2 regions of the Streptomyces sp. HUAS 31 genome follow, and region 2 is predicted to be linked to the other one. Evidence: riboswitches for the same ligand, from Rfam matches in the RefSeq annotation. Region 2 holds a riboswitch; the other holds the start of a gene.
The links. Region 2 has a riboswitch for cyclic di-AMP ahead of PGH47_RS31700 (M23 family metallopeptidase). Riboswitches for the same ligand answer to the same signal wherever they lie in the genome.
Positions count from the first base shown of each region.

Region 1 (3,399 bases), 1.2 Mb from region 2:
GTCACGACGACTCTGGCCTGCTGCGGCTGGCCGCGGGGGAGTCCTTCACCACGCCCGTCTTCGCCGGCCTCTGGAGCGACGGCGGCTTCGGCGGGGCGAGCCGCGCCTGGCACGCGTACCAGCGCGCGTATGTGATCCCGGACGCAGACCGGGACCGGCCGGTGCTGTTCAACTCCTGGGAGGCGACCGAGTTCGACATCTCCGAGGAGCAGCAGAGCCTCCTCGCGCGGCGGGCCGCGGCCATCGGCGTCGAGCTGTTCGTGGTGGACGACGGCTGGTTCGGGACGCGCACCAGCGACCGCGCCGGGCTCGGTGACTGGACGCCCAACCCCGACCGCTTCCCCTCCGGCCTCAAGCCGCTCGCCGAGTACGTGCACGCGCTCGGCATGCAGTTCGGCATCTGGGTCGAACCAGAAATGGTCAATCCGGACAGCGAGCTGTATCGCGCACATCCTGATTGGGTTCAGTACCAATCGGGACGAAAGCGTACGGAATTTCGCAATCAGCTCGTGCTGAACCTGGCCCGCGACGACGTCCGGGAGTACCTCTGGGAGCGGCTCGACGGGCTGCTCTCCAGTGCTCTGATCGACTATGTGAAGTGGGACTTCAACCGCTGCTTCAGCGATGCCGGCTGGCCCGGTGAGGCGTATCCGCAGCGCCTGTGGGTCGACCATGTGCATGCCCTGTACGACCTGCTGGACCGGCTGCGCGCCGCTCACCCCGGCGTCGCCTTCGAGTCCTGCTCGGGCGGCGGCGGGCGCATCGACCTCGGTGTGCTCGGCCGTACGGACCAGGTGTGGACCTCGGACAACACCGACCCGCTCGACCGGCTCGCCATCCAGCACGGCTTCAGCCAGATCCATCCGGCCCGGGCCATGGCCGCCTGGGTCACCGACAGCCCGAACGCCATGCTCAACCACCGTGCCAGCTCGCTGCGCTTCCGGTTCGTGAGCGCGATGGCCGGGGTGCTCGGTGTCGGCGGCGACCTCGCGCGGTGGACCGAGGAGGAGCTCGCCGAGGCCGGGGAGTGGGTGGCGCTCTACAAGGAGATCCGGCCCCTGGTGCAGCGCGGCGACCTGTACCGGTTGCGGCCCCCGCGGGGCGGGCTGAGTGCGGTGCAGTACGTGCTCGGGGACGAAACGGTCGTCTTGGCCTGGCTCCAGGCGCAGAGCTACGGCGAGCCCCTCCCGGCGCTCCGGCTGCGTGGTCTGGATCCGACAGCTGCGTATGAATGCCTTGAAACGGGCGAAATTCACCGAGGGGCCGTACTGGTGCATCACGGACTGCGCGCCAACCTGAAGGGCGACCTTGATGCGATGGTTATTCGACTCCGTCGCATCTAGGCGATCTGTCCGAATTGGCACCTTCATTCCAACTCGCTCTGCAATAAAGAAAGCTGGAGCAGTGTCACGTGAGGAGCGTCATAGCCGTGACGGTGCGTCGCCCGTCATGTCCACGTAATTCATAGGCTTTTCAAGGGGCTTTGAGTCGGGCGACGCCCTCATATTTCACGCACGGTGACGGCTAATTCCCACAAGGGATCAACAGGAACGCATTCGGACGGAACCTCTCACTTGTTCCCATGCGTCTTCCTCGCTTACGTTCGCCACCAATCCGGACGGACGCCCAATCCTGCCGCCGCTCGGATTCCGCGCAAACTCACCCGTGCACGGCAGGAGCGGGGGACCCACAGGTACAACCGCCTGTTCCGGTCTCCGGAACGGCTAGGGGTCAAGTCGCGCCATGGCGCGGCCGGGCATCTCCAGCCCGCACCCGACAGCTCACCTCGCAGGCGCCGGAGAGGAATTCGTCATGCCCGCGAAGGGTAAGCATCGCCGTCCGAAGTCCCTGCGCTTCACCCGCTCCATAGCCGTCGCCGGAACCGGTGGCGCCGCTCTCGCTCTTCCGCTCATGGGAGCCACCGGCGCCCACGCCGCTCCCTCGCAGTCCGTTTCGGAAAAGGCCGTTCAGTCCCTTCCGGTCGCCGGCCAGAAGGCCGCCGACAAGAAGGTCGCCCAGAAGAAGACGGACGTGCGGACCTATTCGGTGAAGGTCGGCGATTACCTTTCGAAGATCGCCGACGAGCAGAACGTCAGCGGTGGCTGGAAGAAGCTCTACGCCGACAACCGTGAGGCCGTCGGCTCCGACCCGTCGCTGATCCACCCGGGCCTCAAGCTCGCCATCGGCGGCAAGAAGGCCGCGACGACCGCCCCCAAGTCGTCGCCCTCCAAGCCCTCTTCGGCGTCCAAGTCGTCCGCGAAGGACTCGTCCGCCGCGAAGCCCGCCGCGCCCAAGAAGGCGACCGCGGCCGCCGAGACCACCAGCACCGTCAACGGCTTCTCCGCCCCGCTGTCCGGCGCCTCCCTCGGCACCGGCTACAAGGTCGCGGGCAGCATGTGGTCCAGCGGTTACCACACCGGCGTCGACTTCGCCGCCGCCACCGGCACCCCGCTGAAGGCGGTCGGCGCGGGCACCGTCGTCTCGGCCGGCTGGGGCGGCGCGTACGGCAACCAGGTCGTCATCCAGCTCGCCGACGGCTACTACGCCCAGTACGCCCACCTGTCCTCGCTCTCGGTCTCCAGCGGCCAGACGGTGACCGCGGGCCAGCAGATCGGCCTCTCCGGTGCGACCGGCAACGTCACCGGCCCGCACCTGCACTTCGAGATCCGCACCACGCCGGACTACGGCTCGGACGTGGACCCGGTCGCCTACCTGCGCGCCAAGGGTGTCGCCATCGGCTGACGCGGCGCCACGCCAGAACCACCTGCCTGACACGCGGCCGAAGGCCGGACCCCGATCCCCGGGTCCGGCCTTCGGCATGTTGCGCCCACAACACCCCTGTTCAAAGGGTTATTCCACGTTTGGTGAACACTTTAGGAGTGGCTTATCTCACCGATCGTCAACCCTTTCCTACGGTCGCGTAGGTCACATTCGAAGGTGAATCATGGGCCGATGTGGCAGACGATTCGAAGAGTGACAGCAGTGCAGTGATCGGGTCGTACGTTGCGGTGGGGGACAGCTTCACCGAGGGCGTCGGCGACCCCGGCCCCGACGGCGCGTTCGTCGGCTGGGCCGACCGGTTCGCGGTCCTGCTCGCGGACCGGCGCCCCGAGGGCGACTTCGACTACACCAACCTCGCCGTACGCGGCAAACTGCTCGACCAGATCATCGAGAACCAGCTTCCGAAGGCCGCCGAACTGGCCCCGGACCTGGTCTCGTTCTCTGCGGGCGGCAACGACATCATCCGACCCGGAACCGACCCCGACGAGGTCGCCGAGCGCTTCGAGCGGGCGATCGTCCGGCTCACCTCGGCCGTCGGCACCGTCATGGTGACGACCGGCTTCGACACCCGTGGCGTGCCCGTGCTGAAGCATCTGCGCGGCAAGATCGCCACGTACA
Region 1 covers NZ_CP116353.1:8,279,218-8,282,616, forward strand. The annotation lists gene PGH47_RS36625 (alpha-galactosidase) at 1-1,343, shown strand, start outside; cyclic di-AMP (ydaO/yuaA leader) riboswitch at 1,643-1,808, shown strand; gene PGH47_RS36630 (peptidoglycan DD-metalloendopeptidase family protein) at 1,813-2,742, shown strand; gene PGH47_RS36635 (SGNH/GDSL hydrolase family protein) at 2,988-3,399, shown strand, end outside.
Region 1: another riboswitch for cyclic di-AMP. It lies ahead of PGH47_RS36630 (peptidoglycan DD-metalloendopeptidase family protein); the one in region 2 lies ahead of PGH47_RS31700 (M23 family metallopeptidase).

Region 2 (3,399 bases):
GCCTCCACGGCGTACATCCAGGCGATCTTGTGGCGCAGCTGGGCCAGTATCGAGGTCAGGGCGGGGCTGCCGGTGGACTGGGCGAGCGTCTCGTGGAACCAGCTGCCCAGAGAGCGCAGGTCGTCGCTGTTCCCGCGCTTGGCCCGCTCCTGCCCCAGCCTGACCAGGCCGCGCAGGACCTTCAGATGGGCCTCGGTGCGCCGCTGGGCGGCCCGGGAGGCGCCCAGGGGTTCCAGCAGGCCGCGCATCTCCAGCAGGTCGGCTGCCTCCTGCTCGGTCGGTTCGGCGACGCACGCGCCCGCGTGGCGCCGGGTCACCACGAAGCCCTCCGCCTCCAGGGTGCGCAGGGCCTCGCGCACGGGGACACGGGAGACGCCGTAGCGGCGGGCGAGCAGTTCCTCGGTGAGCCGGCTGCCGCGCTCGTAGACACCGGCGACGATGTCGTCCCGGATCGCCGTGCACACCGAGTGCGCCGGAATACGCATGACCGACCTCCGCCTTAATCCCCGTGAAACGTCGACGAATGACGTGTTCCCGAGGACTCTATTGCAACCGGCCGGAATTTCCGACGGCGAGCCGGAATCCATGGATATTTTTTGGTCAGCGTAACGTCCGGAAACAACGAAAGCCCCGGCTCGGGGAGCCGGGGCTTCGAGGATGCGCGGTGGTGGCGTCAGACGTTCACGCCGTGCCCGCGCAGATAGGCGACGGGGTCGATGTCGGAGCCGTACTCCGGCGTCGTGCGGGCCTCGAAGTGCAGGTGCGGCCCGGTGACGTTGCCGGTGGCGCCGGACAGGCCTATCTGCTGGCCCGGGGTGACGGCCTGGCCGACCGAGACGCCGATGGACGACAGGTGGCCGTACTGCGTGTACGTGCCGTCGTTCATCTTGATCACGATGTTGTTGCCGTACGCCCCGCCCCAGCCGGCCTCGACGACGGTGCCGGAGCCGACCGCGTGGACGGAGGTGCCGCTGGCGGCGTGGAAGTCGACGCCGGTGTGGCTTCCGGAGGACCAGACGGCGCCGCCGGACTTGTAGCCGGTGGAGACGTACGAGCCGGCGATCGGGGAGACGTACGACAGCAGGCGCTTGCGCTCGGCCTCGCGGGCGGCGCGCTCCTTGGCCTCGCGCTCGGCCTTCGCCTTCGCGGCCGCCTTCTCGCGGGCCGCCTCCTGAGCGGCCTTCTTCGCGGCGGCGGCCTCCGCGGCGGCCCGCTCCTGAGCGATGGCCTGGGCGTCGATCTGGTCCGCGATGGAGTTCTCGACGGTGACGACGGGTATGAGACCGGTCTGCTCCGCGGCGGGCTCGGCGGCGAGCGCGGGGGCGGCCAGGGTGCCGACGACTCCGGTGGCGGTGAGCGCGGCGACTCCGGCCGCGCGGGCGGTGGTGCGCTCGAACCGGCCGGGCTTACGGTGCTTCCCGGTGGGGCGGTTCTTCCCCGTGGCGCAGGTGAACGCCATGAAGTGGCTGGTCCTTTCCTTCCCTCTCGCCTACCGGGTTAGCTGACGGGTTCGGAGCAGGAAGGTCTCCTACGGGCCCCCTCGCGACTCGCGCGGGCGTCCGATTCACCCCAGGGACTACGGGTGGGTCCCCGGCTCCCCAGGCTCGCGCCTTACGGGGACTCGGCGATGGCTGTCCGGTGCCGCGGGCGCGGCGCACTGCCTGACGGACAGCCCGGAAGACGCTAAACGCGGCGTCTTTCAATCCCCAAACGGATCGCGGCTTTTGTAGCGCATCCCACAGACCAGACAGGCAACCTCTCCCTCAATTCGGGCATAAGGGGGCCCTGGTGACTCAAGGGTCACCAGGGCCTCTGCACGCGCGTGGCGCCGGACGGCGCGAGCCCGTCCTCTACTCGGCTGCCACGACCGTGACTTCGCCGATGCCGAGGGCCTCCACGGGCTCCCGGATCTCGGCCGCGTCACCGACGAGGATCGTCACCAGACGGTCCACAGGGAAGGCGCTCACGGCCGCCGCGGTGGCCTCGACCGTGCCGGTCGCGGCCAGCTGCTGGTACAGCGTCGCCTGGTAGTCGTCGGGCAGGTGCTGCTCGACCTGGTCGGCCAGCGTGTTCGCCACGGACGCCGCGGTCTCGTACTTCAGCGGCGCCACCCCGACGAGGTTCTGCACGGCGAAGTCCCGCTCGGCGTCGGTGAGCCCCTCGGCCGCGACACCGCGCAGGACCTTCCAGAGGTCGTCCAGGGCCGGACCGGTGTTCGGGGTGTCGACGGAGCCGCTGATGGCGAGCATCGCCGCGCCCGTGCCCTCCGGGGCGGAGCGCAGGACCTGACCGAAGGCCCGCACGCCGTAGGTGTAGCCCTTCTCCTCGCGCAGGACCTTGTCCAGACGGGAGGTGAGGGTGCCGCCGAGGCAATAGGTGCCGAGCACCTGCGCGGGCCACACGCGGTCGTGCCGGTCGGGGCCGATGCGGCCGATCAGCAGCTGCGTCTGGACGGCGCCGGGGCGGTCGACGATGACGACCCGGCCGGTGTCGTCCGCGACGACCGGCGGGACCGCGCGCGTCTCGCCCGGCGAGCCGGTCCAGGCGCCCAGGGTGTCGCCGAGCAGGGCGTCGAGGTCGACGCCGGTGAGGTCGCCGACGACCACGACGGTGGAGGTGGCGGGGCGTACGTGCCGCTCGTAGAAGGCGCGTACGGACGCCGAGTCGATGCCCTCGACGGTTTCCTCGGTGCCCTGGCGCGGGCGGGACATGCGCGAGGTCGCCGGGAACAGCTCCTTGGAGAGCTCCTTGGCGGCCCGGCGCGAGGGGTTGGCCAGCTCGTGCGGGATCTCGTCGAGCCGGTTGCGCACCAGGCGCTCGACCTCGCTGTCCTCGAACGCGGGCGCCCTGAGGGCGTCGGCGAGCAGGCCGAGCGCCTTGGGCAGGCGGGAGACGGGCACTTCCAGGCTCACCCGGACGCCGGGGTGGTCGGCGTAGGCGTCGAGCGTGGCGCCGCAGCGCTCCAGCTCGGCGGCGAACTCCTCGGCGGTGTGCTTGTCGGTGCCCTCGGACAGGGCACGCGCCATGATCGTGGCGATGCCGTCGAGGCCCTTCGGCTCGGCGTCCAGGGGCGTGTCCAGGAGCACCTCGACGGCGACGACCTGCTGGCCGGGGCGGTGGCAGCGCAGGACGGTGAGGCCGTTGTCCAGCTTGCCGCGCTCGGGCGCCGGGAACGCCCAGGGACGGGCCTGGCCCGCCTGGGGCTGCGGGTGGAACTCCATGCTGGCGAGCTCGGTCACTGCGCCGACTCCTCGTTCTCGTCGGTGGCGGGGGCGGCCCCGTCGGTGGCGGCGGCTTCCAGTTCCTCGGCCTCGTCGCCGACCGGCTCGTACACGAGCACCGCGCGGTTGTCGGGGCGCAGCCGGGCCTGGGCGACGGCCTTGACCTCGTCGGCGGTGA
Region 2 covers NZ_CP116353.1:7,110,792-7,114,190, reverse strand. The annotation lists gene PGH47_RS31705 (GntR family transcriptional regulator) at 1-485, opposite strand, end outside; gene PGH47_RS31700 (M23 family metallopeptidase) at 674-1,459, opposite strand; cyclic di-AMP (ydaO/yuaA leader) riboswitch at 1,472-1,637, opposite strand; gene PGH47_RS31695 (M16 family metallopeptidase) at 1,851-3,239, opposite strand; gene PGH47_RS31690 (M16 family metallopeptidase) at 3,236-3,399, opposite strand, start outside.